DNA from 3 places in the Arthrobacter sp. Y3221087 genome. Region 1 is predicted to be linked to each of the others. Evidence: riboswitches for the same ligand, from Rfam matches in the RefSeq annotation. Region 1 holds a riboswitch; each other region holds the start of a gene.
What was found. Region 1 has a riboswitch for S-adenosylmethionine ahead of AC5RUO_RS06430 (aminotransferase class V-fold PLP-dependent enzyme). Riboswitches for the same ligand answer to the same signal wherever they lie in the genome.
Positions count from the first base shown of each region.

Region 2: it holds a riboswitch for S-adenosylmethionine, as region 1 does, so the genes downstream of both, metX (homoserine O-acetyltransferase MetX) here and AC5RUO_RS06430 (aminotransferase class V-fold PLP-dependent enzyme) in region 1, are expected to answer to the same signal.
Region 3: it holds a riboswitch for S-adenosylmethionine, as region 1 does, so the genes downstream of both, AC5RUO_RS18385 (DUF1737 domain-containing protein) here and AC5RUO_RS06430 (aminotransferase class V-fold PLP-dependent enzyme) in region 1, are expected to answer to the same signal.

Region 1 covers NZ_JBNHFE010000001.1:1,346,392-1,356,882, reverse strand. Annotated here, with positions in the region: gene AC5RUO_RS06455 (sigma-70 family RNA polymerase sigma factor) at 1-728, opposite strand, end outside; gene AC5RUO_RS06450 (DoxX family protein) at 1,023-1,571, shown strand; gene aroA (3-phosphoshikimate 1-carboxyvinyltransferase) at 1,578-2,957, shown strand; gene rsgA (ribosome small subunit-dependent GTPase A) at 2,960-4,075, shown strand; gene hisN (histidinol-phosphatase) at 4,124-4,936, shown strand; SAM riboswitch class IV at 5,098-5,211, shown strand; gene AC5RUO_RS06430 (aminotransferase class V-fold PLP-dependent enzyme) at 5,250-6,668, shown strand; gene AC5RUO_RS06425 (class I SAM-dependent methyltransferase) at 6,732-7,490, shown strand; gene AC5RUO_RS06420 (metal-dependent transcriptional regulator) at 7,534-8,247, shown strand; gene AC5RUO_RS06415 (fluoride efflux transporter FluC) at 8,249-8,677, shown strand; gene AC5RUO_RS06410 (fluoride efflux transporter FluC) at 8,674-9,075, shown strand; gene AC5RUO_RS06405 (hypothetical protein) at 9,152-9,529, shown strand; gene AC5RUO_RS06400 (S1C family serine protease) at 9,549-10,491, opposite strand, start outside.
Region 2 covers NZ_JBNHFE010000002.1:289,568-300,058, reverse strand. Annotated here, with positions in the region: gene AC5RUO_RS10995 (CoA-acylating methylmalonate-semialdehyde dehydrogenase) at 1-588, opposite strand, end outside; gene mmsB (3-hydroxyisobutyrate dehydrogenase) at 623-1,525, opposite strand; gene AC5RUO_RS10985 (LysR family transcriptional regulator) at 1,666-2,565, shown strand; gene AC5RUO_RS10980 (alcohol dehydrogenase catalytic domain-containing protein) at 2,589-3,707, opposite strand; gene AC5RUO_RS10975 (MFS transporter) at 3,806-5,188, opposite strand; gene metX (homoserine O-acetyltransferase MetX) at 5,388-6,503, opposite strand; SAM riboswitch class IV at 6,516-6,632, opposite strand; gene AC5RUO_RS10965 (bifunctional o-acetylhomoserine/o-acetylserine sulfhydrylase) at 6,754-8,079, opposite strand; SAM riboswitch class IV at 8,122-8,238, opposite strand; gene AC5RUO_RS10960 (VOC family protein) at 8,400-9,038, shown strand; gene AC5RUO_RS10955 (HNH endonuclease signature motif containing protein) at 9,321-10,491, shown strand, end outside.
Region 3 covers NZ_JBNHFE010000009.1:39,567-50,057, forward strand. Annotated here, with positions in the region: gene AC5RUO_RS18355 (multidrug effflux MFS transporter) at 1-836, shown strand, start outside; gene cls (cardiolipin synthase) at 855-2,294, opposite strand; gene AC5RUO_RS18365 (aminodeoxychorismate lyase) at 2,427-3,356, shown strand; gene AC5RUO_RS18370 (pyridoxamine 5'-phosphate oxidase family protein) at 3,398-3,865, shown strand; gene AC5RUO_RS18375 (hypothetical protein) at 4,098-4,352, shown strand; gene opgC (OpgC domain-containing protein) at 4,459-6,933, opposite strand; SAM riboswitch class IV at 7,169-7,283, shown strand; gene AC5RUO_RS18385 (DUF1737 domain-containing protein) at 7,297-7,569, shown strand; gene AC5RUO_RS18390 (rhodanese-like domain-containing protein) at 7,566-7,976, shown strand; gene AC5RUO_RS18395 (O-succinylhomoserine sulfhydrylase) at 7,977-9,185, shown strand; gene AC5RUO_RS18400 (DUF1905 domain-containing protein) at 9,182-9,505, opposite strand; gene AC5RUO_RS18405 (glutamate--cysteine ligase 2) at 9,555-10,491, opposite strand, start outside.

The DNA of each region.
Region 1 (10,491 bases):
TCCTGTGCATCCGCGGCCGATTTGAATCCGCGCTCGGCGGCGTATTCCGCCAGCATGTCCCGCAACATTCGCCGGCCGCGGTGGAGCCGGGACATCACCGTGCCGATGGGCGTGTTCATGATGTCTGAGATTTCCTTGTACGCGAAGCCTTCGACGTCCGCGAAGTACACCGCAAGGCGGAATTCTTCCGGAATGTCCTGGAGCGCGCGCTTGACGTCGGAATCCGGGAGGTGGTCCAGCGCCTCTGCCTCAGCGGAACGGAGCCCGCTGGAGGTGTGTGATTCGGCCCGCGCCAACTGCCAGTCCTCGATCGTGTCCGAATTGGACTGGAGCGGTTCGCGCTGCCGCTTGCGGTACAGGTTGATGTACGTATTGGTCAGGATGCGGTACAACCACGCCTTGAGGTTGGTTCCCGGCTTGTACTGATGGAATGCCGAAAAGGCCTTCGTATAGGCCTCCTGGACGAGGTCTTCGGCATCCGAGGGATTCCGGGCCATCCGCATCGCCGCCGAATACAGCTGGTCCACGTACTGCATGGCATCACGCTCGAAGCGGACGCGCCGCTGTTCAGGGGTTTCCGTCGAGACGTCCACCAGCGTTTCCGTGGTGTCGGCCCCTGGTTCGGGGGCACCAGCCGATGCGGAGACGGGCGCCGCACCGGGCGTGCCCTTCACGTCGCTGTTCGAAGCCTCATACATGGCCGAGACGGCCGGATCCAGGGTGCTCATTGCCTTCAAGTCTACTGTCAGGCTCCGCGCGCGCGGCGAGCCATACCCGGAGGCATCCTCATCCACCAGGCCAACAGCCAACGGGCCCACTGCTTCCACTCCGTCCAACACCTGCCTCAAGGCCCAGCTCCGCTCTGTATGTCGTGGAACATCAATTTCATGATTCGAATAGCGGCCGCCCTTGCCGACCCGCCTTTGCCATAACCCCCGGTCGCAGGCAAATATTCCCCAAAAGTGCAAGACTAGAACGGACTCCCCGCCGAAGACGCGGTTCGTCCATCCAGGAGGAAATCCATGCCCTTTGTACGCACGCTCGCCCGCCCCATGCTGGCCTCCAGCTTTGTCCTTGCCGGAGTGGATAAGCTCAAGAACACCGACGACACGGCGCAGCAGCTCTCCCCCCTGCTCCGCAAGGCTGCGGCGTCCCTGCCGTTCCAGGCGGACGAGAAAATGCTGGCCCGTGTGATCGGCGGGACCCAGGTGGGCGCCGGCGTACTCTTCGGGCTGGGCAAGTTCTCCAGGCTCTCGGCCACCCTGCTCACCGTCATCTCCCTGCTGAATACCTTCGTGGAGTGGCGCAGCGCGGACATCAGCAGCAAGGAGGGCCGCGAAACGCGCCGCAACCAGCTGCTGAAGAACCTGTCCCTAAGCGGCGGGGCACTGCTCGCCTCCGTGGACACGGCCGGCAAGCCGGGCCTGGCCTGGCGCGCCGAGCACCTGGCGGCCGATGCCCGCAAGGGTGCCTCGCACCTCGCCTCGGACGCCCGGAGGACCACCAACAAGAAGCTGGCCAAGGCGGACAAAGCCGTCCGGCGCGCCGTTGAACAGGCCACGGGGGCATAAGCACGAATGACCGCTGCAGCCGCCACCCGGGACGATTCCGGAGCTCCTGTCCCCCACTGGCCCGCACCGTTCGCTTCGCGGCCCGTTAACGCCACTCTCACGGTTCCCGGTTCGAAGTCCCTGACCAACAGGTACCTCGTCCTCGCCGCGCTGGCCGACGGACCGTCACGCCTGCGTGCACCCCTGCACTCCCGCGACTCCGCCCTGATGGTCGAGGCGCTCCGCCAGCTCGGTGCCACCATCACGGAAGTGCCGGGCGATGGCGCGTTCGGGCCGGACCTCGAAGTGGTCCCGCTGGGGCAGGATGCGGCGCAGCCGCTCACCAGGATTGACTGCGGCCTCGCCGGCACGGTCATGCGTTTCGTTCCGCCGCTCGCGGCGCTGCGCAACGGTGCCAGCGTGTTCGACGGCGACCCGCACGCTCGCAAGCGTCCGATGGGGACCATTATCGAGGCGCTGAGGGCGCTGGGGGTTGCGGTATCCGCTGAGGATGGGGGCACGCCGTCGTCGCTTCCGTTCGTGGTGGAAGGCAGCGGGGAGGTCCGCGGCGGGCACCTGGTGATCGATGCCAGCGCGTCCTCCCAGTTCGTCTCCGCGCTGCTGCTGGTGGGGGCGCGGTTCACCGAGGGCCTGCATCTTGAGCACGTGGGCAAACCAGTGCCCAGCCTGGACCACATCAACATGACAGTTGCGGTCCTCCGCGGCGCCGGGGTCCAGGTGGATGACTCGGTGCCCAACCACTGGGTTGTCTCACCTGGCCCCATCCGCGCTTTCGACCAGCGGATCGAGCAGGACCTGTCCAACGCCGGCCCCTTCCTCGCGGCGGCGCTGGCTTCAGGCGGGACCGTCCGGATTCCCGGCTGGCCGGAGCAGACGCAGCAGGTGGGTGACCTGTGGCGCAGCATCCTCACCGAGATGGGCGCGACAGTGACACTTGAGGACGGCGTCCTCACGGTCACGGGCGGCCCCGAAATCAAGGGTGCCCACTTCGCCGACACCAGCGAACTGGCACCTACGGTAGCGGCCCTGTGCGCCCTTGCGTCGGGGCCGTCCCGGCTCACCGGGATAGCCCACCTGCGCGGGCATGAAACGGACCGGCTCGCCGCGCTGGTTACGGAAATAAACCGCCTGGGCGGCGACGCCGAGGAAACCAGCGACGGCCTAGTGATCCGCCCTGCCCCGCTGCACGCCGGCGTCGTGCATAGCTACGCCGACCACCGCATGGCCACTGCAGGGGCAATCCTGGGCCTCGCGGTGGAAGGAGTGCAGGTGGAGGACATCGCCACCACGGCAAAGACCATGCCCGACTTTCCCCGGCTCTGGGCGGACATGCTCGCCCAGGGCGGTGCCCCGCAGCAGGAGGCCCGCACCGGGGCGGAAGGTTAGCGGTGGCAAGGCGTACTGATTCCTGGGACGAATCGGATGTCCGGATCCGGCCCAACAAGAAGGGGTCCAGGCCCCGCACCAAGGACCGCCCCAGCCACGACGACGCCGTGACCGGGCGGATCATCACCGTTGACCGGGGGCGGTACACCGCCGTGGTGGGCGAGGACTCCGCTGACGAGCGTACAGTTATCGCCGCCCGGGCCCGCGAACTCCGCCGCTCCCCCGTTGTGGCGGGCGACTTCGTTTCCCTCGTGGGGGACGTTTCCGGCGACCCTCATACCCTGGCCCGGCTGGTCAGGATCCAGGACCGGAAGACGCTCCTGCGGCGCAGCGCTGACGATACTGACCCAGTGGAGCGGGCCGTGGTGGCCAACGCCGACCAGCTGGTGATCGTGGTGGCCGCCGCCAACCCGGAACCCCGCACAGGCTTCATCGACCGCGCGCTCGTCGCGGCCTACGACGCCGGCATCGACCCGATCCTGCTGGTCACCAAGGCGGACGTCAAGGATCCGGCGGAGCTCCTGTCCAACTACACTCACCTCGACCTTCCCGTGATCATCAGCCGGACCGCCGATCTTGCGGCGTCCGGCATCGATGCCCGCTCGGACGACGGCCTGTCCGCCCGGCTGGACAGCGCCGCTGTTGCCGCGCTGCGGTCCTACCTGGACGGCAAGGTCACCGTCATGCTGGGACACTCCGGCGTCGGCAAGTCAACAATGGTCAACGCGCTCACGGGAGCCGAACGTGCCACCGGCGGCGTCAACGCGGTCACCGGCAGGGGCCGGCACACGTCATCGTCAGCACTGGCCCTGCGGCTGGTTGACGCACCGCCGGGCAGCTGGATCATCGACACCCCCGGCATCCGCTCCTTTGGCCTGGCGCATGTGGACCCGGACCGGATCCTGCGGTCCTTCCCGGACCTCTCCCCCGGCACCGACGCCTGCGAACGCGGCTGCAAGCACACGGCAACTGCCGTTAACTGCGGCCTGGATGCTTGGGTGGCGGAAGGTCACGCGGGCCCGACCGGAGAGGCTCGGCTGGCGTCCTTGCGCCGGTTGCTCGGAGCGGATCCACGGGAGGAAGCTCAGGAGGCAAAGGAGCTCGGCAGCGTCAACTGACAAAGCCGATCTCCCAGCAGAACAGCCTGCAGACGGTAGTTTGGAACCATGATCCAACCCGCTTCGAGCTACAACGATGACCTGCGCCTGGCCCATGTCCTGGCCGACTCCGTGGACGACCAGACCATGAGCCGCTTCAAGGCACTGGACCTCCATGTGGAGACCAAGCCCGACCTGACGCCGGTCACCGACGCGGACAAGGCCGCCGAGGAAGCCATCCGCGGCCAGCTCTCCCGCTCCCGCCCGCGGGACGCAGTGCTCGGTGAGGAGTTCGGCAGTACCGGCCACGGTTCGCGCCGCTGGATCATCGACCCCATCGACGGAACCAAGAACTTCGTCCGTGGCGTCCCCGTGTGGGCCACCCTGATCGCCCTCGTGGACGAGGGCGAGCCGGTTGTCGGCGTCGTGAGCGCCCCCGCCCTGGGCAAGCGCTGGTGGGCCGCCAAGGGCATGGGCGCCTACATGGGGCGTTCGCTTGCCGCAGCCACCCGGCTCCGGGTCTCCAACGTTTCCAGCCTGTCCGACGCCTCGCTGTCCTATTCAAGCCTCTCCGGGTGGAAGGAACGGGGAAACCTGGACGAGTTCCTGGGCCTTACCGAATCGGTATGGCGGACCCGCGCCTACGGTGATTTCTGGTCCTACTGCATGGTGGCCGAGGGCTCGGTGGACATCGCGTGCGAGCCGGAACTGAACCTTTACGACATGGCGGCCCTGGTGCCGATCGTAGTGGAGGCCGGCGGACGCTTCACCTCTTTGGAGGGTGAGGACGGCCCGTTCGGCGGTAACGCCCTGGCCACCAATTCGATCCTGCACTCCGAAGTGCTGCAGCGGCTGAACCCGGGCCTGGACGACCTACTCTGAAGCCCCCTGCAACCGAACAAAAGACGGCGGATACCTCCAGAAGGAGGTGTCCGCCGTCGTCTTCTTCGCCGAAAAGCCTGTTTTCCATTCCCACGTAACAAAGGCCTTAACAATTGCGCCGGCTTCAATCCTGGCCGCCCCATGTTCTACGCTCTTAACCAGGTCACGAGTGCCAGCGCAAAACCCCGGTTTGCTGGCCGGCAACCCTCCATTCGCGGTGGGGTGCCCCGGGTGACGACCAGGCCGGTCCGGAGCGGATGCGGCAAGCGCGGATTCCCTTGCTAGCGGAGTCCTGTTTTGAAGTGAGGTCTCTGTGACAACAGCCACCGTCTCCCCCAACGCCGCCATCACCGCTGATTCCGTGTTTGACGAACGCCAGTCACTGGCCGGCCGGCCGCTCGCCGCCGTCACCGGCGCGGAAATCCAGGCACCGCTGATTTCCGGCGGCCACATCCGCTACGCCAACCTTGACTATGGCGCCTCCGCCCCCGCCCTCTCGGTGGTGTCCGCCTACCTCAACGAGATCCTGCCTTTCTATGCGAGTGTCCACCGCGGTGCCGGCTACGCGTCCCAAATCAGCACCTCGGTCTACGAAAACGCCCGCAGCATCGTCCGCGACTTTGTGGGCGGCCGCCCGAACGACTCCGTCATCTTCACGCGGAACACCACGGACTCGCTCAACCTGCTGGCCGGCTGCCTGCCCCTCAACGACGGCCAGTCCGCCGGCGACGTCCTGTACCTGGACATTGAGCACCACGCCAACCTGCTGCCGTGGCAGGGCGTTCCCCACCGCAGCATTGTTGCCGCCGACACCATCGCGGGAACCATCGACGCCGTCCGCGCCGAGCTGGAACAGGGCGGCGTCAGCCTGCTGGCCATCACCGGCGCCTCCAACGTCACCGGCGAAATCCTCCCGGTCCGCGCCCTTGCCGCCCTGGCCCACCAGCACGGGGCCCGCATTGTGGTGGACGCGGCCCAGCTGGCGCCGCACCGCCGCATCAACATCAGCGCGGACGACGTCGATTACGTCGCCTTCTCCGGCCACAAGCTGTACGCGCCCTTCGGCGCAGGCGTCCTGGTGGGTCGGCCGGACTGGCTCGACGCCGGAACCCCGCACCTCGCCGGCGGCGGCGCGGTCAAGGAGGCCAGGCTCGACGGCGTCAGCTGGGCCTCCGGCCCGGCCCGGCACGAGGGCGGCTCCCCCAACGTCCTGGGTGCCGCCACCCTGGCCAAGGCCACCCAGGTCATCGCGGGCCTGGACCAGGAACGCTGGCACGCCCACGAATCCGCCATCCGTTCCTTCCTGGTGGAGGGCCTCCAGGAGATCGACGGCGTCACGGTGCACCAGATCTTCAAGGACACCAACCCGGACACCGATACCATCGGCGTGGTCAACTTCTCGGTTGAGGGCTACGACGCCGGCCTCGTGGCTGCTTACCTGTCGGCCGAGCACGGCGTGGGCCTGCGTGACGGACGCTTCTGCGCACATCCCCTGCTGAAGCGGCTGGGCCTGCCTTCGGGTTCGCTCCGCGCCAGCTTCGGCGTCGGTTCCCGGCTGGAGGATGCCCAGCGGCTCCTGGCCGGCATCGCCAAGCTGCGCCGCGACGGGCTCGGCTGGGACTACGTGGTGGACGCAGGGCGGTGGGTTCCCGCCAATGACACCCGCACCTACCCGCACTGGGCCCCGAACACGCCGGGCACCGCCGGCGCTGCTCCCTGCACCGACGACTGACCCATCCGGCAGATGCGGTAAATTCGGAAGGTACCGCAGGGCATTGACTGAAGGAGGCCGCACGTGGTTCGGGGTGGCCCAAAGCTGGATCACGGGCGGCGCCGGGAGCTGGGCAAGAGCTTCCAGCAGGGCGGCAGGCACTACCAGCGGGTCCGGCCCGGTTATCCCGCTGACTCTGCCGATTGGCTCATCCCCGCGGGCGCCAGGGATGCGCTTGACGCCGGGGCAGGGACCGGCAAGTTTACTGAACTCCTGTTGGAACGCGGACTGGCCGTCACCGCCGTCGACCCCTCCGCCGACATGCTGGACCAGCTGAAGGCACACTATCCCGGCGCCACCGCGGTCCTGGGAACCGCTGAGGCCACCGCCCTGCCGTCGTCCGCCTTCGACGTCGTCACCGTTGCCCAGGCCTGGCACTGGTGCGATCCCCTCGCCGCGAGCACCGAACTGGCACGCGTCCTGCGTCCGCACGGCACACTCGGGCTTGTCTGGAACCAACTGGACACCACCGTCCCCTGGGTGCACCGGCTCTCACGGATCATGCACGCCGGGGACGTCTACAAGCCCGGCCACCGGCCGGTGATGGGCCCGGAATTCGGCAAGCTGGAAAGCCACGTGACGCACTGGCAGGACACCGTCAGCACCGAGGACCTGATCGATCTGACCAAATCGCGCAGCTATTACCTCCGGGCAGGTGATGCCACCCGGGCCAAGGTCCTCGCCAACCTTGACTGGTACCTGCATGAGCACCTGGGACATGCCCCGGACGAGGACATCGGGCTGCCGTACCTGACGTTGTCGTGGCGGGCCGTCAAAGTATGAGCGGTCCCGCCGCGCTCCCTGGCCACCCGGTAGGCTTGGTTCTGTGAAGACCAGCGCGCCCTCCTCCTCCATCGAGGACTACGTCAAGGTCATCTACTCTTTCACCGAATGGCAGGACAAGCCCATCACGTCCTCGCAGCTGGCCCAAAGGCTGGGCGTGGCCAATTCGTCGGTGTCGGAAATGGTCCGCAAGCTCAAGGACCAGGGCCTTGTTGACCACAAGCCGTACAGCGCCATTACCCTTACGGACGCGGGACTGCGGCTTGCCTTGTCCATGGTGCGGCGCCACCGGCTGATCGAAACCTACCTGGTCCAGCAGCTTGGATACAGCTGGGATGAGGTCCACGACGAGGCCGAACTGCTCGAGCACGCAGTGTCAGACACTTTCATTGAGCGCGTCGCCGCGAAGCTCGGCGATCCCAGCCGGGACCCGCACGGGGATCCTATTCCCACGGCGGACGGCAAGGTGCTGATGCCCAGGGCGCATCTGATGGGCGAGCTGGATAAGGGCCACACCGGCAGGATCACGCGGATCAGCGACGATAACCCGGACCTGCTCCGCTATCTGTCCGCCGAGGAGATCGACCTTGACGCCGAGGTAGAGGTGGTGGGACGCCGGCCGTTCGGCGGTGCCCTGATGGTGCGGATCCGGAACTCCGGGCGGACCAGGGATTATGACCTGGCGGACGAGATCACCTCAGCCCTCTGGGTCCACAGCGACCATCCCCATCCAGGCTGCCTGCTGGGAGACAGCTGACGTGGGACCGGCGCCCGTCTGGCGGGCATGGCTGGCTGTTGCCGTCGGCGGCCTGGTTGGCAGCGAACTCCGGTACGGCCTGACGCTGGCGTTCCCCGAGCAGTCCGCGTCGGTGCCGTGGGCAACACTGTGCATCAACGTTGCCGGCAGCTTTGTCCTGGCCGCGCTGACCACTGCCTGGATGGCCCGGCCGCGGACTGCGTTCTGGCTTCGCGCCGGACTGGGACCCGGACTGCTTGGCTCCTTCACCACGTTCTCCGCCGTGGTGTTCGCCGTAGACCAGCTGGCCCGGGCGGGCCAACACCCGGTGTGGATCGCCTATCTGGCAGTGTCGCTGCTTCTGGGCCTGGCTGCCGCAGGAGCGGGGTGGCGGCTGGGCAAGCGGCTCAGCCTACAACCAGTGGACGCTGTTCCCGGCGGCCGGCAATGATCGGCGCCGTCCTGGTGGGCGTCTTCGGCGTGATAGGGGCACTCCTGCGCTTTGCCGTGGACAGCTGGTTCGCACACCACAGCTCCACCCGCAGCATCCGGACCGGCAGCGGAAACCAAAAACTGCACTGGCCGTGGGCCACGTTGCTGGTGAATGTGGCGGGGTGCTTCATCATCGGGTTGTCCCACGGAGCGGCACCGGGGCTTGGCCTGGGTCCTGAATGGGAGGCCGGGCTGTCCGCCGGCCTGGCGGGCGGGTTGACCACCTTCAGTTCCTGGACCACGGCCACCGTACGGCTCTTCGCGGAGTCGCGCGCCGGCGCGGCAGCCCTCAATATCGCCGGTAACCTGGTGCTCGGATTTGCCGCGGCTGCTGCCGGCATTGCGCTGACTGCCTAGTCGTGCAGCCCGCTTGGGCGCCCGGCCCCACCGGGGCTCGGTCCTGATTTGGATGGCTCCCGTATGGTGGACTGTGATGATTAGCAGACGTGACGCGGCAATTGCCCTGGATGTGCCGCTGGAAATGGCCCAGCGCCATGGCCTTCCCAAATGGATGACAGAGGCCGAACTGGGTGCGATCCTGGATAACCCGCCGCCTTGGCTGGTCCAGTCCCGCGCCAACCGGACAGGCAAGCGGCCGGTGTGGGTCCACCTTGAGTGTGCAGTCTGCGGCTACGAGGAGGCGGCGCGTCCCAAGAAATGGTGGCCGGACTTCACGTACGTTGTCTGCCATCATCATTCACCCGCGAACGTGCCGCCTGCCGCTCCTGGGTTCGTCCGGAGCGAGTTCGACGGCGTCGGGACGCGTTTCGTGGGCATCGCCGACGTGGCGGCGCCGGATACGGGGCGCTGACGCGGGACCTGTCTCCGGCTCAGTTGCCGTTGCTGGTCATTTCGTCCGGCACGGCCACCAGATGGCTCTCGGCACCGTCCCGCAGTACCGCGAGATCCAGCGGCTGGCCGATCGCGTCGGCAAAGAGCAGCCGCTGCAGGCTTTCGGCATTGCTGACGGGCCGGCCGCCCGCCGTAAGGAGGATGTCTCCCGCTGCCAGGCCCGCCCTGTCAGCCGGTGAGCCGGGCAGCACCTCCACGATCCGCAGCCCTTCCCGCTGGCCCGTCCTGATCACTGTGCTGGGGTTCAGCCGGATGGGAGTGCTGACCAGGCCCAGGTAGGCGCGCCGGACCCGCCCGTCGGAAAGCAGAGCGGAGATGATCCGCCGCGTGGTCGCGTTGATCGGAACCGCCAACCCCAGCCCTGCGCCCGCCACTGCCGTATTGATGCCCACAATCCTGCTGTGGGTATCGGCGAGGGCACCGCCCGAGTTACCGGGGTTCAGTGCCGCGTCCGTCTGGATGACATCCTCGATGACCCTGCGGTTATTACCCGACCACACCGGAATGGCACGGCCGAGGCCGCTCACGACCCCCGCCGTGACAGAGCCCGCAAGGCCCAGCGGGTTTCCCACCGCCACAACAAGTTGTCCCACGCGCAGGGTTTCCGCGGCCCCGAATTCAGCGGGCGGAACCTTCGGACGCCTGCCATGGACCACGGCGAGATCGGACAAGGGATCGCTGCCCACCAGTTCAAGCTCCATCCGGCTGCCGTCAGCAAAGACCGCATGGCCCCTCTCCGTCCCGGCCACCACGTGGGAGTTGGTCAGGAGATAGCCGTCCTGAGTAAAGAGGACTGCGGATCCGGCCCCCATGCGCATCCTGCCGTTGCGCCGCCGTGCCGTCATCTCAATCGCCGCCACGTGTGGGGTGACGGCCGCCGCAACGCGCATGACTGTCTGTGAATATGAATCCAGCACCTCG
Region 2 (10,491 bases), on a different contig from region 1:
CCCCGGAGGCAAGCCTGCCTCCGCGAAGACCTCCGCGATGAAAACGGCAGATGAAGGGTCCTTCTCGCTCGGTTTGAGCAGGACCGTGTTGCCGCAGGCGAGCGCGCTGCCGATCATCCACAGCGGAACCATCGCGGGAAAGTTGAACGGGGTGATGCACGCCACCACGCCCACGGGCTGCCGGACGGAGTGGACGTCCACACCGCCCGAGACCTGCTCGGAGTGCTCGCCCTTGAGCATGTGGCTCAGCCCGGTGGCGAACTCGATGTTCTCCAGACCGCGGGAGATTTCGCCTTCAGCGTCGGAGAGCACCTTGCCGTGTTCGCTGGTAAGGATTGCCGCCAGCTCCGGCTTGCGCCGGGCCAGGATGTCGCGGACTTTGAAGAAGATCCCGCTGCGCCTGGCGAGGCTCGTAGCCCGCCAGCCCGGGAGTGCCGCCTTTGCTGCCGCAATGGCTTCCTCCACCCGGGCGCCGGACGCGAGCACCACCTGTTTTTCCTGTTCGCCGGTGGCAGGGTTGAAGACGGGGCCAAAGCGTTCTGCCTCCGTGACCCGCTGTCCATTGATGATGTGGGGAATGGTCTGCATGGATGCCTCTTTCGGAATGGTCTGCCTGCGGGTGTTAGTCAGCGGTGCGGAGCGAGCCGTCTACCAGCTTGATGATCATGGAGCAGTCCTTGCCGGCTTCCCCCGCGTCGACCAGGCGCTGGAACAGCTGCTGCACGTGCCTGCCGAGCTCCAGCGGGGTGCCGGTGTCCTCGGCAGCACTGATGGCCAGCCCAATGTCCTTGTTGGCCAGTTCCGTAGTGAACGTGGGCGCAAATTCGTTGTTCGAAGCGGCGGTCTCCACCACGCCCGGGACCGGGTACCAGGTTCGCAGCGCCCAGCTGTCCCCCGACGAGACCGAGGCGATGTCCCAAAAGACCTGCTTGTCGAGGCCAAGCCGGTCTGCCAGCACGGCACCCTCAGCCGTTGAGGCGAGGTTGATGAACAGCATGAGGTTGTTGCAGATCTTGGCTGCCTGGCCCGTGGTGGCGCCGCCGGTGGGAATGATGTTGGCGGCCATCGGACGGATGTACTCCGTGGCGTCCGCCACCGCTCCCGGCTCCCCGCCCACCATGAAGGTCAGCGTCCCGGCCTTCGCCCCGCTCATGCCGCCCGAAACCGGCGCGTCAACGAAGCGGAAGCCGGCGGCAGCAGCGGCGTCGTGCAGTTCCTGCGCCGCTGCGATGTCGATGGTGGAGGAATCAACCAGCAGGGTGCTGGTACCTGCGGCGGCCAGCACTCCTTCCGGGCCCAGGTACACGGCCCTGGCATGCTCGCCCTTGGGGAGCATGGTGAAGACGGCGTCGGCTCCCTCCACTGCTTCGGCAATGCTGCCGGCGGGCTTGACCCCGCCGGCCTCCGCGGCGGCAAGGGCTGCGGGGTTGAGGTCGAAGCCGCGCACCTCATGTCCGGCCTTGGCCAGGTTCACGGACATGGACCCGCCCATGTTCCCCAGTCCAATCCATCCGATTACTGCCATCGCCCAGGCTCCTTTGCTCTGCGGCCGGCCGCCATGGCCGGACCGCCCAGTGACAACGGTTACATGCTGTTAGAGTGCAATCAAGGGGAAAAATCACAGACAGTATGTGCACTGATGCACATTGACGGAAGGTTGCACCAGTGGCCCGGCTTCCCAGCCCAGACGACCTGCTGATTCTCCTGACCGTGGCACGGCTGGGACGGTTCAACGCCGTCGCCGAGAGCCTGGGAACCACGCACACCACCATTTCCCGCCGCATCCTGGCATTGGACCGGCAACTGGGCGGCAGGACGCTGGAACGCAGCCCGCAGGGCTGGGAGCTGACCGAGCTTGGCGCCTCCGCAGTGGCGGCCGCCGAGGCCATCGAGGAAACGCTGGGCTCGCTTGCCGGCACCATCGGCCAGGAACGCGATGCCCTGTCCGGCATGGTCCGGATCAGCACGTCGGACGGTTTCGGCGCCGAATTCGTGGCTCCGGCGCTGGTACGCCTCCAGCAGCGCCATCCCCTTCTGAATATCGAGATGCTCAGCGCAACCCGCAAGGTCAGCCGCAACCGGTCCGGAGTTGACCTGGAAGTGGTGGTGGGCGGAACCGACGTCAACAATGCCCAGACGATTTTCCTTACCAACTACTACCTCCGGCTTTACGCCAGCGCCGCCTATGCAGCCCAGCGCGGACTGCCGGAAACGCCCGACGGCGTGGGGCAGCACGGCTTCGTGTCGTACGTCGAATCCGCCCTCCAGGTGGCGGAACTCGGCCACCGGTCCTCGCAGCTGCCCACGCCGAAATCCAGCTTCCAGGCCACGAGCATCTTCGCCCAGGTGGAGGCTGTACGCAGGGGCGCGGGCATCGGGCTGCTTCCCAACTTCATGGTGGCCCGCGACCCCGGTTTCATCCCCGTCCTTCCGCACGATTTCGAGCGCCAGCTTCCCATCTGGGCAGTGGCGCGGCCGGAGTCGATGCGGTCCGGGCGCGTCCAGGCGGTCATAGCCGCGCTCAAGGAAGAAGTGGCGGCCCGGCAGGACCTGCTGGCCGCCTGAGTCCTGCCGCGGGCGGCAAGCATTCAGGGGCGGAACAGCCGGCGGACCACCTTCCCGGCCGCCAGGGCGTCCAGGCCCTCATTGATCTCGGCGAGCGGGCGCGTGTCCGAATGCAGCAGTTCCACCGGCAGCCGGCCGTCCCGCCAGTAGCCGAGATAGCGGGGGATGTCCCGGCCGGGGACGGCGTCGCCCATGTACGAGCCGAGCAGCCGCTTGCCCGCACCCGCAAACTGGAGCGCCGGGACGGCCAGTTCCGCGGACGGATGCGGCAGGCCCACCGAAACCACGGCGCCGCCCCTGGTCACCAGCTCAAGGCAGGAGGCGATGACACGGGCGGAACCCACTGCCTCCACGGCAACATCCACGCCGTCACCGGCGGCATCTGCAATCAGCCTTGCAGCGTCCTCTGGGGTACCGGCAGCGCTGGCACCACAGTCCAGGGCCAGCTGGTGCTTGTCCCTGTTTGGATCAATGGCGACGATCGAACCCGCACCGGCGATGCGGGCTGCCATGACTGCCGACAGGCCGACGGCGCCGAGGCCAAACACGGCTACCGACTCCCCGCCGTCGACCTTTGCCGTATTGAAGACCGCGCCCATGCCCGTCAGCACCGCGCAGCCGAACATCGCGGCAACCGTGTCCGGGACGTCGTCGTCGATCACCACGACCGATTCGCGCGCAACCACCGCGTAGTCTGCGAAAGCCGACACGCCAAGGTGGTGGTTGATGCGCTCCCCTGACCGGGTCCGCAGCACGGCCTCACCGTGCAGGAGGTCGCCGGACCCGTTGGCTTCGGCGGCACGGTGACACAGGGCGGGCCGGCCTGCCCGGCAGGCGCGGCAGTCCCCGCAGCTTGGAACGAAGACCAGCACCACGTGGTCGCCCTCGGAGACACCGGTGACTCCGCTGCCCACCGAGGCCACCCTGCCCACCGCCTCATGCCCCAGCGCCATCGGGAGGGGCCGGACGCGCGAACCGTCCACCACGGAGAGGTCGGAGTGGCACAGGCTCGAATACTTGATGGAAATTCCCAGCTCGCCTGCCCGTGGTTCGGGCCGTTCCAGCTCCTCCACCGTCAGGGGGCGTGCGTCGGAGTACCTGGTTCCCGCGGGAACGGTGTTGTAAAGGACAGCGGCTCGCATGAGGGTTCCTTGGTGTGGTTGGGGTGGTGGTCATGCGGCTGCCCGGACCCGGAATCCGGGCCCGGGCAGCTGCCTTACCTGTGGTGCCTGGCTGCGTGCTACTTCTTGCTGGCAGCCAGGAGGTCTGCGGTGCCCTTGGCATCCGCGGCGTCGACGTCATGCAGTGAGATGCCCCTGGTCTCCTTGAGGAAGAGCACGGACACCGCCGTCACGATGCAGGCGGCCAGGAGGTAGAGGGCCACCGGAAGGGATGAATTGAAGTTGCCCAGCAGGGCGGTGGCGATGATCGGCGCCAGCGAGCCGGCAACGATCGAGGTCACTTGGTAGCCCAGGGACACGCCGGAGTAGCGCATCCGGGTGGGGAACATCTCGGCCATGATGGACGGCTGGCCCGCGTACATCAACGCGTGGAAGAGCAGCCCGATGGTGATGGCGGCCAGGATGACCATGTCATTGGCTGTGTCCATCATGGGGAAGGCGAAGAAGCCCCAGGTTCCGCCGAGGATGGCGCCCGCCATGTAGACGGGCCGCCGCCCGAAGGCGTCGGAGAGCTTGCCGACCAGCGGGACGGCGCAGAAGTGGATGAAGTGCGCCACCAGCAGCAGGAGCAGGATCCGTGAAGTGTCCGTCTGGACAACCACCTTCAGGTACGTGATGGAGAACGTGACCACCAGGTAGTAGAGGATGTTTTCGGCGAACCGGAGCCCCATGGCGGTGAAGACGCCGCGGGGGTAGCGGCGGAAGACTTCGGCAACACCGTAGCCCTTCTTTTCCGCGGTGACTTCCTTCCGGGCTTCGATGAAGATCGGAGCGTCCTGGACCTTGGTGCGGATGTAGTAGCCGATGATGACGATGACGGCGGACAGCCAGAACGCCACGCGCCAGCCCCAGCCGAGGAAGGCTTCCTGGGACAGTGTCGAGGACAGGGTGAACAGTACGCCCGTGGCCAGCAGGTTGCCCATTGGAACAGCAGACTGCGGCCAGCTGGACCAGAACCCGCGGGACTGGTTGGGGCTGTGCTCTGCCACCAGCAGCACGGCGCCGCCCCACTCACCGCCGACAGCGAAGCCCTGCACGAAGCGCAGGAACACCAGGAGGGCGGGAGCCCAGTAGCCGATCTGGGCGAAGGTGGGCAGGCAGCCCATGAGGAAGGTGGCCACACCCACCAGGATGATGCTCAGCTGCAGGAGCTGCTTGCGGCCGAACTTGTCACCGAAATGGCCAAAGACGATGCCGCCGATGGGGCGGGCCACGAAGCCTACGGCGTAGGTGACGAATGCGGCAATGATGCCGTCCAGTTCCGTGCCTGAGTTGGGGAAGAACGTTTTGCCGAACACCAGTGTGGCGGCAGATGCGTAGAGGAAGAACTCGTACCATTCGACCACCGTGCCGGCCATCGAGGCCGTGACGACTTTCTTCAGCCCTGAGGCCTTAACATCGGTTTCCTCGAGCCGCCGTGTGGCGGAGTGTTCCGTACTCATGAGTGAACTCCTTTGGCGTCTCCGTCGACACCACAATGGGGATCGGACAGCGGTTTTGTGGTGAGCACCACAAAACTGCAGGTTCACACGAGTATTGTCTGGTGACGCGCTGAGCTCAACGCCGAATACTGCAGGAAGCATCTGCAAAAATGCACATCCAGCACTGCGGCCCGGTGGGAACCCCGGGCTCGGCAGGGGTTCAAGGCAGGAGGTGCTCGCGGAGCTGGTCCCCGAGCTGCCCGATTTCCGTCAGGAAGCCGTCGTGGCCGATCGGCGCTTGGATCAGATGCACGTCCACGTCCCCGGGCAGTGCGCGCGCCAGCTCCCGCGACTGGGACGGGAAGTAGAGCCGGTCCGAATCGACTGCAGCAATGAAGAACCGGGCTTCGGAACGGGCCAGCGCTTCGGCCAGCGTTCCGCGTTCCCTGCAGACATCGTGGCTCATCAGCGCCTCGGTGATGGCGATGTAGCTGTTGGCGTCGAAGCGCTGGACCAGCTTGTTGCCCTGGTGGTCCAGGTAGCTCTCCACCTGGTAGCGGCCGCGGCCCGACAGGCAGTCAGCCTGCAGCGGTGATTCCGGGGCCTGGGGCTCCCGGCCGAACCTGCCCTCCAGCTCGGCGGCGGAGCGGTAGGTGATGTGCGCGATGCGCCGCGCCAAGGCCAGGCCTTCCTCGGGGAACGGGCCGCCGTAGTAGTCGCCGCCGTTGAAGTTGGGGTCCTGGCGAATGGCAAGGGTCTGTGCCTGGGCAAACGCGATTTGCTCTGCCGTGCTGGCGGCGCCCACGGAAATCACGGCGCAGCGCTGCACCCGCTCCGGGTAGGTGATGGCCCATTCCAAGGCGCGGGCACCGCCCAGGGAACCCCCTAGGACTGCGTACCAACTGCCGATGCCGAGCTGGTCTGCCAGCCGGGCTTCGGCCACGGTGCTGTCCCGCAATGTCACCAGGGGGAAGCGGGAACCCCAGGGTGTCCCGTCCGGGGCGGGCGACGACGGCCCGGTGGACCCGTAGCAGCCGCCCACAATGTTGATGGACACCACGAAGAACCGGTCCGTGTCCACGGGGGCACCGGGGCCGGCAAGCTGTTCCCACCAGCCGGGTTCGTCGCTGTCGCCGCGGGTGACATGGGTGCTGCCGGTCAGGGCGTGCTCGATGAGGATGGCATTGCTGCCGTCCGCGTTGAGCGTGCCCCACGTTTCGTAGGCGAGCGTGACGTCCGGCAGGTAGCCGCCGGCTTCCAGTTCCAGGCCCCCGATGGAGGCGTAGCGGACAATTCCGTGCTCGGGAACGGTGGTAGGGGTGACGGTAACCGTCATGGCAAGACCTCTTCTACGCGCTTGCCCACCGGCGGAATGACCGGCAGGCCAGGTCTTCACCCGGGGCACCCCACCGCGGAAGGAGGGTTGCCGGCCAGCAAGCCGGGGCTGTCACTGGCACTCATGACCTGGTTCGAGTGTACGAAACACCACCCGGCCCGGGCCAAGAGTGTGACTGGTTGTGACTTCCCCGGCTTTGCGCACGCGGGCCCGCCACCCGCCGTCGGGCCCTGCTCCCCGGACCGTCCGCTCAGGCGCCCTGCGCCTCCTTGGCGGCACGGAACCCGGCTTCAAGGTCGGCGAGGATATCGTCGATATGCTCCAGGCCCACTGACAGGCGGACCAGTCCCGGGGCGACGCCGGCCGCCGCCTGCTGCTCCGGTGACAGCTGGCTGTGGGTGGTCGACGCCGGGTGGATGACCAGCGAGCGGACGTCCCCGATGTTGGCCACGTGCGAGTGCAGCTCCAGTGCGTCCACGAAGCGCTTGCCCGCCTCGGCACCGCCGGCCAGGTTGAAGGCGACAATGGCGCCGGTGCCCCTGGGCCCGTACTTGCGGCCGCGCTCGTACCAGGGGCTGGAAGGCAGCCCGGCGTAGGCGACGGATTCGACGTCGTCCCTTGCTTCCAGCCACCGCGCCACCTGCCCGGCGTTGGCCACATGGCGCTCCACGCGCAGGCTCAGGGTCTCCAGGCCCTGCGAAATCAGGAAGGCGTTGAAAGGCGAAACGGCGGAACCGAGGTCCCGCAGGAGCTGGACCCGGGCCTTGAGGATGTAGGACAGGTTGGCCCCCAGCGCCCCGCCCTCGCCCAGGTCGCGGCCGTATACCAGCCCGTTGTAGGTCGGGTCCGGGGTGTTGAAGCCGGGGAAGCGGTCGGGGTCCTTGCTGAAGTCGAACTTGCCTGAATCGACGATGACGCCGGCGATCGCGGCGCCGTGGCCGCCCAGGTACTTGGTGGCCGAGTGGACCACGATGTCCGCGCCCCATTCCAGCGGCCGGATCAGGTATGGCGTGGACAGCGTGTTGTCCACGATCAGGGGCACGCCGGCCTCGTGGGCGGTGCGGGAGACGCCCTCGATGTCCAGCACGTCCTGCCGCGGGTTGGACACCACTTCGGCAAAGAAGAGCTTGGTGTTGGGCTGGACCGCCTCGCGCCAGTGGTCCAGGTTGTCCGGGTCCGCCACGAAGGTCACCGAGATGCCGAACTTCTTCAGGGTGTGGGCGAACAGGTTGTAGGTGCCGCCGTAGAGGCTGGGGCTGGCCACGATGTGGTCGCCGGCCTCGGCGATGTTCAGGACGGCGAATGTTTCTGCCGCCTGCCCCGAGCTGAGGAGGAGCGCGGCCAGGCCTCCTTCAAGGCTCGCAATCCTCTGCTCAACGGCATCCTGGGTGGGGTTGCCGATGCGCGTGTAGATCGGGGCGAGCTCGGCGAGGGCGAAGCGGTTGGCAGCGCTCTCGGCGCTGGGAAAGACGAAGGAGGTGGTCTGGTAGATGGGCAGGGCGCGGGCGCCGGTGGCAGCATCCGGTTCCTGGCCGGCGTGGATCTGGCGGGTTTCGAAGGACCATCCGTTGGACATTCAAGGCTCCTTTGATTGGGCCCGGCATGCTGGAAGCACCACGGGCCGCGCTTGCCACCCGGCCTTATTGCCGGACGGCCAGGTCCTCACCCGGGGCACCCCGCCGCGGATGGAGGGTTGCCGGCCAGCGAGCCGGGGCTGTTGCTGGCACTCATGACCTGAGCCCAGTGTAGGAATGTGGCGGGCCGGGCGAACAGCATTGTGACGAACATGGTCCCGTGTTCCTACCATGGAGCAGGTTTCGAGGGTGCTGAAATCGGAAAATCCCAGTAAGGGTATCCTTAGCTGAGAGCCCGATCACAAAGTGCCAAGATGATGGCATGCGCATGGATCACGTCTCTTACGCCTGTGAACACGATGGCCTCGCGGCCACCACCGAACGTATTTCTTCTGCCCTCGGCGTTGAGGCAGTGAAGGGCGGGGTACACCCGCGGTTCGGTACCCGGAATATGATCATCCCGCTCGCGGGACACAAATACCTTGAGGTCGTGGAGGTCCTGGACCACCCTGCGTCGGACAAGGCTCCCTTCGGACAGGCCGTCCGGGCCCGCTCCGCGGCCGGCGGCGGCTGGATGGGCTGGTGTGTCGAAGTTGACGACCTTGCTCCGTTCGAGGCACGCCTGGGACGGGCTGCCGTCAACGGCAACCGCAAGTTTCCCGACGGCCGCGAGCTGGTGTGGAAGCAGATTGGAATCCTGGGCCTCATCGCCGATCCCCAGGTGCCCTACATGCTGAAGTGGGAGGGCGATCCGTCGCTCCACCCGTCCAACGCCTACGAGAGCAACATCAAGATGAGCTGCCTGACCATCGCAGGCTCGGCCTCCCGGGTCACCGAATGGCTGGGCGAACCGGTGGAAAAGCCGCTGGAGGATGTTGCAGTTGAGTGGGTCGCCCCGCATGGTACGCCCGGCATCCTCTCAGTCACCTTCGAAACCCAAAACGGAGCGGTCACCATCTGACCTTCCTTTGACAGACTTCGGCCGCCATCAGGATGTGACAACGGCGTCACCTCCCGATGGCGGCCGAAGTTGCTTAGCCGCGGGTCTTTTTCAGGGCTTGGATCTCTCGGAGCAACCGGTCAAAATGTCGGCGCCTCCCCCGATGATGTTCCTATGGGATTCAGAACGGGCACGGATGGAGACTTAGCGGGAGCAGTGCTGCCTTCTGTCACCGCCCGGACTTCCGCCGCTCCTGTCGCAACGCCCGGCCGGAATGTCGGTGCCTCCGGTGATGATTCTTGTATGGGAAATGGCGCGGTCGTAGCAGCACCGATGGAGAGTGTTTATGCCACGACGGCTGCCATCAACGCGCTGTTCCTCCTTGACGCCCGTCTGCAAGATCCCGAGAACTCCGGCACGGGCACGGATGTACTCCAACGTGCCTACGAGATCCGGCTGGACCGCCTGGCTTTGATAGCAAAGCTTGAGGCGCAGGTCGCCGCCCTCAAGGCCCGCGACGCCGCCCAGTCCCTCGACCTGCAGCAGGCAATGACCCCACCCGACGCCTCCGCGCACGACCGCACCTACGCGGAAATATCAGCGGTGGAAGAGATCGCCGGGATCCTGACCATCAGCGCCGGGGCCGCAGGGGCGTTCATCACCCAGGCCCGGCGGGTCTGCTCCCTCCCCTCCGTCTACGGGAATCTGTCTTCGGGGGCGTTGTTCTGGCAGGGCGCCAAGATCATCGCTGACGAAACAGAGGCCCTGCACCATACCGCCGCCGTGGCCCTCGCGGACCACTTCCTGGACCCGGACGCACCCAACCCGGCCCGGGGCTGCCCCGCCACCGCCCTCGTACCGTCCCGGCTCCGCGCCAGGGTCCGCGCCTGGCGCGAACGCCACCACCCCGACTCCATCGAAAAACGCCACGCCAAATCCGTGGCCGACCGGCGGGTCGAGTTCCACCGGGACCGTGACGGCAGGGCCTGGATCTCCGCCTACCTCCCCGCCGGCTCCGCGACTGCAATCTGGAACAAAAACACCGTCACCGCCCGCGGCCTCCAAGGACCCAACGAAACCCGGACCCTGCCCCAAATCAAGGCCGACGAGTTCGCCCGGCGCCTCCTCGCCCCCGCCCACGCCATAACTACCACCACAGACGCCGTCGCCGGCAGCGGGCGCGGCAGGACCATCCCGGCCGGGGGTGGGGAAGGAGCAAGTCCCTCTGAGCCTGGTGGGACCGGTGAGCTGATCCCGAACAATCTCATTGGGCTTGCCACACTTCTCGGGTCCGACGAGCCCGCCGCCGACCTCGGCATCCCGGACGACGCTGCCGTACACTCCGGGGACTGTCTGATGCCCGATGCCGATGACGAAGTCACCAGCACCAGCACGTTTGACCTCAACCCGGCCGTCGGAAAGGTTCCGGCACCGCGGGCGGATGTGCTTGTCACTGTCCCGGCGTTGGCGCTCT
Region 3 (10,491 bases), on a different contig from region 1:
GCCTGATGCTGGTCATCGGCGTCGCTCCCCTTTTTGCCCCCACTGTGGGCCAGGCCGTCGCCGGGATCTGGCACTGGCGTGCCGTCTTCTACGTACTGGCGCTCATCGGCGTCGTCCTGGTGGCCATCGTGTTGAAGTTCATGCCCGAAACTCTGCCGGACGGCAGCCGCAGCCCTGGCCACCCCCGGCATGTTGCCGGCGCCTACTGGTCACTCCTGCGCGACAGACACTTTATGGCCCTGGCCGTCATACCGGGGCTCGGCCTGGCCCTGATCATGAGCTACGTGGTGGGTTCCCCCTTCGTTTTCCAAAATAAGTACGGCTTCACAGAGCAGCAGTTCGCCCTCGCCTTCGCGCTCAACGGTGCTGCGCTTGTCCTCTCGGCTCAGCTGAATGCCATGCTGGTCCGGAAGTTCCCGCCCGTGCGCCTCCTGCGCACTGCCGTTCTTGTCCAACTGCTCCTTGCAATGATCCTCCTGGCCACGGTGGCCACGGGCGCGGGTGGAGCAGGGGGCCTTATGGCAGGGCTTTGGCTTGTATTGGGTGCACAGGGAATGATCCCCGCGAATGCCTCCGTGCTCGCCTTGCACAACTACGGGCATATGGCCGGGACCGCGGCCGCCGTTATCGGGGCCCTGCAGTCGGGCGTCGCCGGGCTTGTCAGTCCCCTGGTGGGACTGCTGGGTGGAAACGCGCTGTCAATGGTGGGCGTCATGATCGGCAGCTGTGTTGTGACAGTGCTTGTGCTTGCCGCCGGAACCCCTGCCTACCGCAGGGGCGGATGGCCGGACCACGCGGACCGCCCGGATGACCAGCGGGTCCCGGCGGAGGACTAGCACAACATGCCCGGGCCCTTACTGCACCGTCGCGGTCAGCCGGGCAACGTTGTCCACGTAGCGCGCTGCGAAGGGACGGTTGCGCCACACGGGGAGCTTGAGCTCGTGCGAAATGTCCCGGTAGGTGTCCTCCACCGCCCGCATCTTGGTGACGATGTCCTCGCCGAGCAGCATCACTGACACCTCGAGGTTCAGCGAGAAAGACCGCATGTCCATGTTGCTGGAGCCCAGGACAGCCACTTCGTCGTCGATGGTGAAGTGCTTGGCGTGGAGTACGAACGGGGCCTTGTAGAGGTAAATCCGGACGCCGGCCTCCAACAGTGCCTCGTAGTAGGACTGCTGGGCGTGGTGGACCAGGAACTGGTCACCCTTCTCGGAGACGAAGAGTTCCACGTCCACGCCCCGCTGAGCTGCAGTGGTGATGGCGTATAGCAGCGAGTCGTCCGGCACGAAGTAGGGGCTGCAGATGGAGATTCGGTGCTGTGCGGAATAGATGAGCGTGTTGAACAGGCGCAGGTTATTCTCGGTGATAAAGCCGGGGCCGCTGGGCACCACCTGTGCGGTGACGTTGCCCGGATGGGGGTTCGCGGGGAGCTGCAGCTGATGCTCCAGCGACTCGTCGGTTTCACTCAGCCAGTCCGTGGCGAAGACAACGTTCAGGGTGGTGACAATGGGGCCGCGCAGGCACGCCATCAGTTCCACCCATTCCCTTCCGGCCTTCCGGTGGCGGGGGTTGTTGTAGGAGGGCTCGATCAGGTTCTGGGAGCCGGTGAACGCGATTTCGCCGTCAATCACCATGATCTTTCGGTGGTTCCGGAGGTCCGGCCGGCGCCACTGGCCGTGGATGGGCATGAGCGGGAGCATCCGCTTCCATTGGATCTTGCCCGCCCTGAGGCGCTTGAGGAGTTTCTTGTAGCCCTGGACGCGGAGGGTGCCGATGTGGTCGAAAAGCACGCGCACTTCCACGCCCCGTTCGGCCGCCTCCTCCAGGGCGGTGAACAGGTCGTCGGTGATGTGGTCCGTGCTCATGATGTAAAACTCTGCGTTGACGAACTTTTTCGCCTTCCGCACTGCTTCCGTCATGTTGAGGATGGAGTCCGGGTATCCGGGGATGAGGTCAACCAAGTTGCCGTCCACCATGGGCAGGGATCCCAGGCGGCGGTTGAGTTCCGCGGCGGAGGTGACCCATTCCGGGCCCGGGTAATGGCTTTCGACGTCGGCAAGGGACGAGATACCGGCACGTACCCTCTCATTGACCTCCTGCTGCTGCTCCCGGCGGCGTTTTGACAACTGGAAGTTGCCGAACAGCAGGAACAGGATGATGCCCACAAACGGGACAAAGAAGATGCCCAGCAGCCACGCCATCGCAGTGGTGGGCCTCCGGTTTCCCGGGATGATCCCAACGGCGAGCACCCTGATGACCAGGTCGGCGACGCCGAGCACCACCACCACCCACATCGGTGCGGTGCCGGCAAGCGAAAATGGCCACAACAACGGAAAAACCCCCGGGCTCACGGGCTCCCGGCGGACGGATTCCGGCCGGGGCACTCAGCCCAGCTTATCGGCGCGGCGCCGCACTAAGCTGGAGCCATGACGTCACCTGCTTCCGTGGTTCTTGTTTTCCTTGATCCTGCTTCCCCGGACGGCCGGCTGGCCGACGCGTCCCAGCCGCAGCTGCTGGTCACGGACCAGGGTGCCACCCGCGGTGACGGGGCGTTCGAGACCATGCTCGCCGTCGGCGGCAACGTCCGGAAAATCCAGGCGCACCTGGACCGCCTGGACGGTTCCGGGGAAGCCTTGGACCTCGCGATCCCCGGGCAGGACCAGTGGCGCCGCGCCATTGCCGCCGCCATTGCCGAACACCGTTCCCAGCACCCTCCTGTTTCGGACGGGGATGATGAACTGGTGGTCAAGCTGGTGGTGACCCGCGGGGCTGAGGGCGCCGCTGCCCCCACCGCGTGGGTCCAGGTTTCCCCAGTGGGAGCGGCCGCCCGCCGCCAGCGTGAGACCGGAATCGATGTCATCCTCCTTGACCGCGGCTATGACAGTGATGCCGCAGAGCGCGCCCCGTGGCTGCTCCTCGGCGCCAAGACCCTCTCCTACGCCGTCAACATGGCGGCGCTCCGCCACGCCCACAAGCAGGGCGCCGACGACGTCATTTTCATCTCCTCCGATGGCCGGGTCCTGGAGGGTCCCACGTCCACGGTGCTCCTTGCCCACGTGGACAAGTCCGACGACGGCACAACAGTCAAGCGCCTCGTCACACCGCAGCTGGACAGCGGAATCCTGGCCGGGACCTCCCAGGGAGCGCTGTTCACGGCCGCCAGGGAAGCAGGCTGGGAACTGGGGTACGGGCCGCTGGTGCCGCAGGACCTGCTGGACGCCGACGCCGTGTGGCTGATCTCCAGTGTGCGCCTGCTCGCGCCCGTCAACCGGATTGACGGGCAGGAGATCGGAACGCCGTCGCTCCAGAAGGAGCTGACCGCTGAGCTGAGTGAACTTTTCGCCGGCATTCAGTAAAGTGCCGTTCCCCCGGCCGGCCGGCCCGTAGGGTGTGGTTCATGGATTCACGCGCGCCGCAGCCAGATGACAACCTGACCTTCGACGAGTGCTGGGAACTCCTGGCCGATGACACGCTGGGCCGCCTTGCCCTGGTGGTGGACGGCCATCCGGAGATCTTCCCAATCAACTACGTGGTTCACCGGCGCAGCATCGCTTTCCGCACTTCCGGGGTGACCAAATTGTGGGGGGCCGTCCAGGAGCGCCCGGCCGCCCTGGAAATCGACGGCTACGAACCGCACACGGAGGAAGCCTGGAGCGTGGTGCTGCGCGGGGACACCGAAATCATGGAAGACCAGGCGGAAAAGGACGCCGTGGACGCGTTAGGGCTGGAGCCTTGGCAGCCCGGAGAGAAGAGCCACTACATCCGGATCTCCCCGCGGGCCCTGACCGGCCGCCGCTTCAGGGTGGCCCGTCCGGACATCTGGAACACCCGACTGCAGGACCGGCGGCGGGCCTCGTTCGAATAGTCCGGTTCGCTAGGCCAGGCGGCATTGAAAGCGGTGTTCCGGCGAGATAATCAAGACGCTTGCCGGATGTGTAGTCTACGCGTAGAGTCTACACTGTAGATGGGCTTCCATCCCGCGTGGGTCCTCCTTTCTTGAAGGACCCAGTTCCACTCCATTGCCCCGTGCACGGCATGTGAGGTCTGTTGCTGTAGCCGAACGGCAGCGCCACCGCACTTAGCGAAGGGAAGCCGTCATGGCACATTCGCAGTTCGACATCTTTCTCCGTGAAGCTACCTACCTCGACCAAACCTCCGAACACAGCCTGGACCGTGACCGCCTGTACGGGCTTTACACCAGCTGGTGCTTCATCAATCAGCAGGCACTCAGTCCGGAGGACAGCTTCTGGGCTGCCATGCGCGACAGGATCAGCCCAGACCGCACCGGCCTCCAAATGAAGGGCCCCGCGGCCACCGACTACATCATGGCCAGTTACCCGGGCCTGGTCTAGGACAACCAGGCCCAGGACACAACGGCGGCGTGAACCAAGGGCAAGGGCCCGCGGTTCCCGCCGCTTTTTTATGTCGCGAACAGCCGCCGGTGCCCGGTGCCGGCTCCTAAGTAGGAATGATCCGGAAAAGGAACTTCGTCCGGACCATTACCCACAGCAGCCCCAGCACCGCGGCGTAGGCAGCCGTGTTCAGCAGGACGTTCTCCTGCTGCAGGGCCGGGATGTTCGCCACCACGGCAATCAGCACCACGTGCATGATGAACACGTACAGCGTCGCGCGGCCCAGCGGAATCAGGAACCAGCCCACAGCCCGCTGCACCGGCTTCCAGTACGCGGTGAGGAATGCGTAGGCAGCGACCACCAGGACCAGGACGTTGAGGAGCCGGCCGGGTGCCAGGTAGGTCCGTGCAAAGAGGGCGTCGTAGACCGTCCGGTACAGGGTGTCCGGGACGATGGCCAGCCGGACGTCGAAGCCGTTGGCAAGATAGGGGTTCCCCCAGGACAGGAAAGCCAGCAGGAAGGCAAGCGCCGTGCAGGCGGCCACCACCCATGTCCGCGCCGAAAGCCAGGCGACAATACTGCGCCGGTGGAATCCGGCCACCAGGCCGAGCACGAACAGCACCTGCCACACGAGCAGCGGGAACGAGTCCTCGAACTGCGACGGCAGGAGCCGGAAGCGCGTGGCGGCGCCGACGGCGTAGACCGCCAGGGTGCCGGCCAGCACCCACACGGCCTTGCCCCGGTTGAGGGCAGCAAGAATAAAGGGGCTGGCCAGCAGCAGCACCACGTACAGCCCCATCACGTTGAACTGCCACGGACCGAACTGCAGCAGCAGGATGGCGGGGAGAACCTGGGCCGGCACCGGGAACTGGAAGAGTTGCTCCATTCCTGCATACAGGTCGTAGGTCCGGCCGGCGCCGTCGTGCCCTGCCCCGCCGGTCCCCTGGTCCACGAAGGTGGTTAACGCGTCGATACGGAAAACCGGCAGCAGGGAAGCCAGGAAGACGCCCACGAGGACTATCAGTGCAGTCAGGTAGAGCTTGCCGGCGCGTCGGGACGTCAGGTCCACGACGGTTCCAAAATCGTCTTTCACCCGGGGCCCGTAGACCATCCCCACCACCAGACCGGAGAAGAGGACAAACAGTTCGGCACCCGAAACGAAGCCCACCGCCTCCTGGGTCAGGAGCTGGAACAGGGACGTCATGCCCAGGTGGTTGACCACGACAAACACGATGGCCAGTCCGCGCAGCAGGTCCACGCGCGAATCCCTGCCGGACGGGTCCGTGTAACCCCAAGCTGTTGCGGCGTGAACGCGCCGCGGAATCTGCCAGAGGGCCACCAGGAGGATGACGAGCGCGGCCCCTACTGTCCAGGCGGCAGCCCCGGCCAGCGTGTTGGCCCGGACATAGTCGCTGCCGCCGGTGGACACTTCCGTGACGGGACCGGTCACCAAGGGCGAGGCCTCCAGCCGGTCCAGCGCCGCCCGGGCGATCTCCGGGCTGCCGGTCAGGAGCCAGTCGATGCTGGCCACGCCGGTGTCCCTGGTGCTGGTGCGCTCGTCCCAGACCACCGCGGCCGTCCTGCCAAACTCTGCCGACGTGGCAGTGCCCACCACCTGGTCCCACCAGCCGGTCTTGATCTCAGCCTCGGACGCGCCGCCGGACGCGGGGCTGTAGAAGGCGGCGGTCTGCAGCAGGAACGGCTTGGCCCGCTCCTCGGCATAGGTGGCGTAGAAGTTTTCGCCGCCCGAGGCCGTCAGCATGTCCTCCAGCTCACCGGCGCGCGGAACGGTATTGACTGCGGCGCCACCGGCGGTGTCGTCATGGAAAGCCGTCAGGCCAACCCAGTCCACGGCATCATCACCGGGATAGTACGGTTCGTAGGCGCTGTCAGACCCGTCCCAGGCACCGTCGCCGTTGGTATCGAGCAAGGCGAAACCGTCGCTTCCGCGGGCCGGCGCGTTCCGGTTCCGGTCAAAGGGGTAGTCCTTGCCCAGGTACGGCTCCCAGACCATAACCGTCCGGCCGTCGTCGGAATCCTCAAATGCCGCGGAGACAGCCTGGAACGCCTTCCGGTATTCGGCGGGCTGCTGGCCCCACTCCACCCAGGAGGCGTTCATGTCCGGGGCAAACCGCACCAGCACCTCCCCCTGGAACTGCGCGGTAAGCCGTCTGATTTCACCGGCGAATGACTCGGCAACCGTGGCGTCTATCTGGTCCAGCGGCACCGTGGGCTTGACCGTGAGCATGGCGTGGGCGCCCTGGAGCGAGGACTGTTCAAGGAATCCCCTGATGTCGTTCTGCTCGGAGGAGCGGTAGGGAAAAGCGATGTCGTGTCCATAGACAGCCGGTGACGCTCCCAGCCGCTCGGCAAACCCTGCAGCGGTGTCCTCGCCCCATTCCAGGACGACGCCGAGCAGCGGCTTGCCCGCATCCGGTGCGGGTTCGGCTGCCCGGGCCGCCCCCGCCGGCAGGACCGCAGCCACACAGGCAACAGCAAGCACGGCAAGGAACGCCCAGGCCACGCGAAGACGGCGGGCCAGGGCCGGACGGGTGCGGCGGCAGGGCACGGCTGTTCGCATGTTCAAGGGGACCCCCAGTGCTGATCTTTCATGGCGGGGCGCTGCCCCCAAGAACTGTATCGGGCCGTCCCGCCGGGATGGGAAAGAAAGGCCCGCCCGCCTGCGGTGATACCGCCGTCGGCCGTTCACCGGTGACGGCACCGCGCCGCCGCCTTCGGCAGCGTTTCCGCTTCAGTTACGCAACATGACGACGACGGCGATGCGGCAGCCGGTGCCAGATGTTACGTTTTTGGGGAGTAATGAGTACCGGCGCCAAGCCCTGACTGGCCGGTCGGCAACCCTCCTTCCGCGGCGGGGTGCCTCAGGTGAATACTCGGCATATCGACCGATTCGAGCTGCAAGCGTGAGAGAAGGAGATCCGTCGTGTCCGACGCCCCCGAAGAAAAGTTGTCCTACCGCCTCATCAGCGGCCCGGACAACCGTGAATTCTGTGAGCGGATCTCAACCGCACTCGCCGAAGGCTACGTCCTGCACGGAAGCCCGGCGGCAGCCTTCAACGGCACCAGCGTCATCGTGGCCCAGGCCGTGGTCCTGCCGGCCGCCATCGCATCGGCGGACGCCGCCGTCGCCACCGCTGTTGACGACCTGGAAGCAGCCAACGAGGACCTCGAGTTCGACGGCGAGGGCCACGCATGAGCTACGCAGGAGACCTGACGCCGGAGGAAGCCTGGGCCAAGCTTGAGCAGGGCGCCATCCTGGTGGACGTGCGCACCGAGGGCGAATGGGCGCACATCGGCATTCCGGACACCAAGGCCACGGACAACGATCCACTGTTCATCCAGTGGACATTCCCCGGCGGCATTCCCAACCCGGATTTCCTGAAGGACCTGAGCCAGCAGGCGCCGGAGGATTCCAACACGGAGCTGGTGTTCATCTGCCGCTCCGGCCAGCGCTCCATCTCCGCCGCCATCGCCGCGACGCAGGCCGGCTTCACCTCCTACAACGTCCTGGAGGGGTTCGAAGGCGACCCGGACCGCTACGGCGAACGGACCGTCAATGGCTGGAAGAACCGCGGCCTGCCGACCAACCTGGGAAAGAACTAAGTGACCTTCAATAACGACGCCGCCGGCTGGAGCCCCGACACCCAGGCCGTCCGCGGCGGGCTGGACCGCACCAACTTCCAGGAAACGTCCGAAGCGGTATTCCTGAACTCGGGTTTCGTCTACGAATCCGCCGCTGCTGCGGAACGCGCCTTCACCGGCGAGGATGAGCGCTTCGTCTACTCCCGGTACGGCAACCCCTCCGTGGCGACCTTCCAGGAGCGGCTCCGGCTGCTCGAAGGAACGGAGGCGTGCTTTGCCACCGCGTCCGGCATGTCCGCAGTCTTCACCGCCCTGGGCGCCCTGCTCGCTGCCGGGGACCGCGTGGTGGCCGCCCGTTCGCTCTTTGGTTCCTGCTTCGTCATCCTCAATGAAATCCTGCCGCGGTGGGGCGTGGAGACCGTCTTTGTGGACGGTCCGGACCTGGAGCAGTGGCGCGCCGCCCTGTCCCAGCCCACCACCGCCGTCTTCTTCGAGTCCCCGTCCAACCCGATGCAGGAGATCGTGGACATCGCCGCGGTCAGCGAACTCGCGCACGCTGCCGGGGCCACCGTCGTCGTCGACAACGTCTTTGCCACTCCCCTGCTCCAACGCTGCGGCCAGCTGGGCGCGGACGTCATCGTCTACTCCGGCACCAAGCACATTGACGGCCAGGGCCGGGTGATGGGCGGTGCCATCCTGGGCACCAAGGAGTACATCGAGGGTCCGGTCAAGCAGCTGATGCGCCACACCGGCCCGTCGCTGTCGCCGTTCAACGCGTGGGTGTTGACCAAGGGCCTGGAGACCATGGCGCTGCGTGTCAACCACTCCTCCGCCACCGCCCTCCGGCTCGCCGAATGGCTGGAGCAGCAGCCTGCCGTGAGCTGGGTGAAGTACCCGCTGCTGAAGTCGCACCCGCAGTACGAACTTGCCGCCAGGCAGATGCGCGCCGGCGGCACGGTGCTCACCCTGGAGCTCGCTCCGTCCGGCGGCCGCTCGGGCAAGGAAGCCGCTTTCGCGCTGCTGGACGGGCTGCGGATCATCGATATCTCCAACAACCTGGGCGATTCGAAATCCCTGATCACGCACCCCGCCACCACCACGCACCGTGCGATGGGGCCGGAGGGACGGGCTGCCATCGGCCTCAGCGACGGCGTGGTGCGCCTGTCCGTTGGGCTCGAGGACGCCGACGACCTGATCCGCGACCTCGAACAGGCCCTGAAGCAGATCTAGCTTTCTCCCGGCGAGGCATTGTCCGGCTGGAGCTCCAGCCGGACGTCCACGCTATCGCCCGCCTTGATGCGCGCCTTTTCCCGTACAGCTTTCTTGACGGGAAGCAGGTACGAGCCCATTTTGCTGTCCGGAAAGATGGACGTCAGCCAGCGGTGGCCGCTAATTTCCACCGCGACCTTGACCGAGCCGAAGGCCTTGTTGCTCGCCTCACTTTGCTCTGCAATGTCGTCCGCCACCTCCGGCGGCAGGGTGAGGAAGTGCCAGCCGGCTTCGCCGGGATAGAGCCAAAGCTCGGCATGAAAAGAGTACGACGGCGCCACGCGCCGAGTATGGCACGTGGCCTTCCTTAGCGCCACGGTTACCAACGGGCTAGGCCTGCCGCACCCGCAGCAGGTCTGGAACGGCATCGACTTCCGAGAGGTCCAAGTCGCCGCGCATGGTGACGTTCACCGCATGCCGCACCACGGCGCCGAAGCCCATGTCCTTGGTCGATGGCCCAGACAGCAACCGGTCACGGACCCGGCGCTGCTCGGCTGCCCCTGTGCCGCGGGCGATGATCGCTTCCACGCCTTGCCGCGCCAGGTCGAGCTCACCCTGTTCCTCCAGCACCGGCGCGAGGTACTCCACCAGGGAGCGCACTACCTCGGGCGCGGGGGCCGGCCGGAAGCTTCCAAAGTCCAGCAGCTCCCCACCGAGGCCCCCGCTGCTGGCCTGCCAGGAAGCCATCCTCAGCAGGACAGTCGGGACCGGTACAGGTTCCACGCCTTCCCGCCACTCCCGGCCGGCGGTCTCCACTAGGGCACGGACCAGGACCGCGAGGAGGGCCGCATCCTCGGCCCGCAGGCAGACGTCGGCCACCCGCACCTCCACGGTGGGATGGTTGCGGGACAGCCGGGCGTCGAAATAGATCATCCCTTCGTCCAGCATCACGCCCGTGTCCAGCAGCCTGGTGACCAGCCGGCGGTAGGCGGCGTAGGTGCCGTAGATGCCCGCCGGCCCCGCCGTCGGCCAGCGGTTCCACGCCTGGGTCCGGTAGCTTTCAAAACCGGTCTCCAGCCCGTTCCAGAACGGCGAGTTGGCGCTGAGCGCCGTCAGCACGGCCAGTTTGTCGCGGATGCGGTCAAGCACCGCCACGCCTTCTTCGGGTGATTCCACAAAGGTGTGGACATGGAAGCCGCACGTCAGCTGCTCCTGGGCGGTCAGCCCGAAGCGTTCCAGCATCCTGGCGTAGCGCGGATCAGGAGTGGTGTGGCTGTTCAGGCCCAGCGGCGAGGTGGCCAGCGCGGCGACGCGGGCGTTGTGTTTC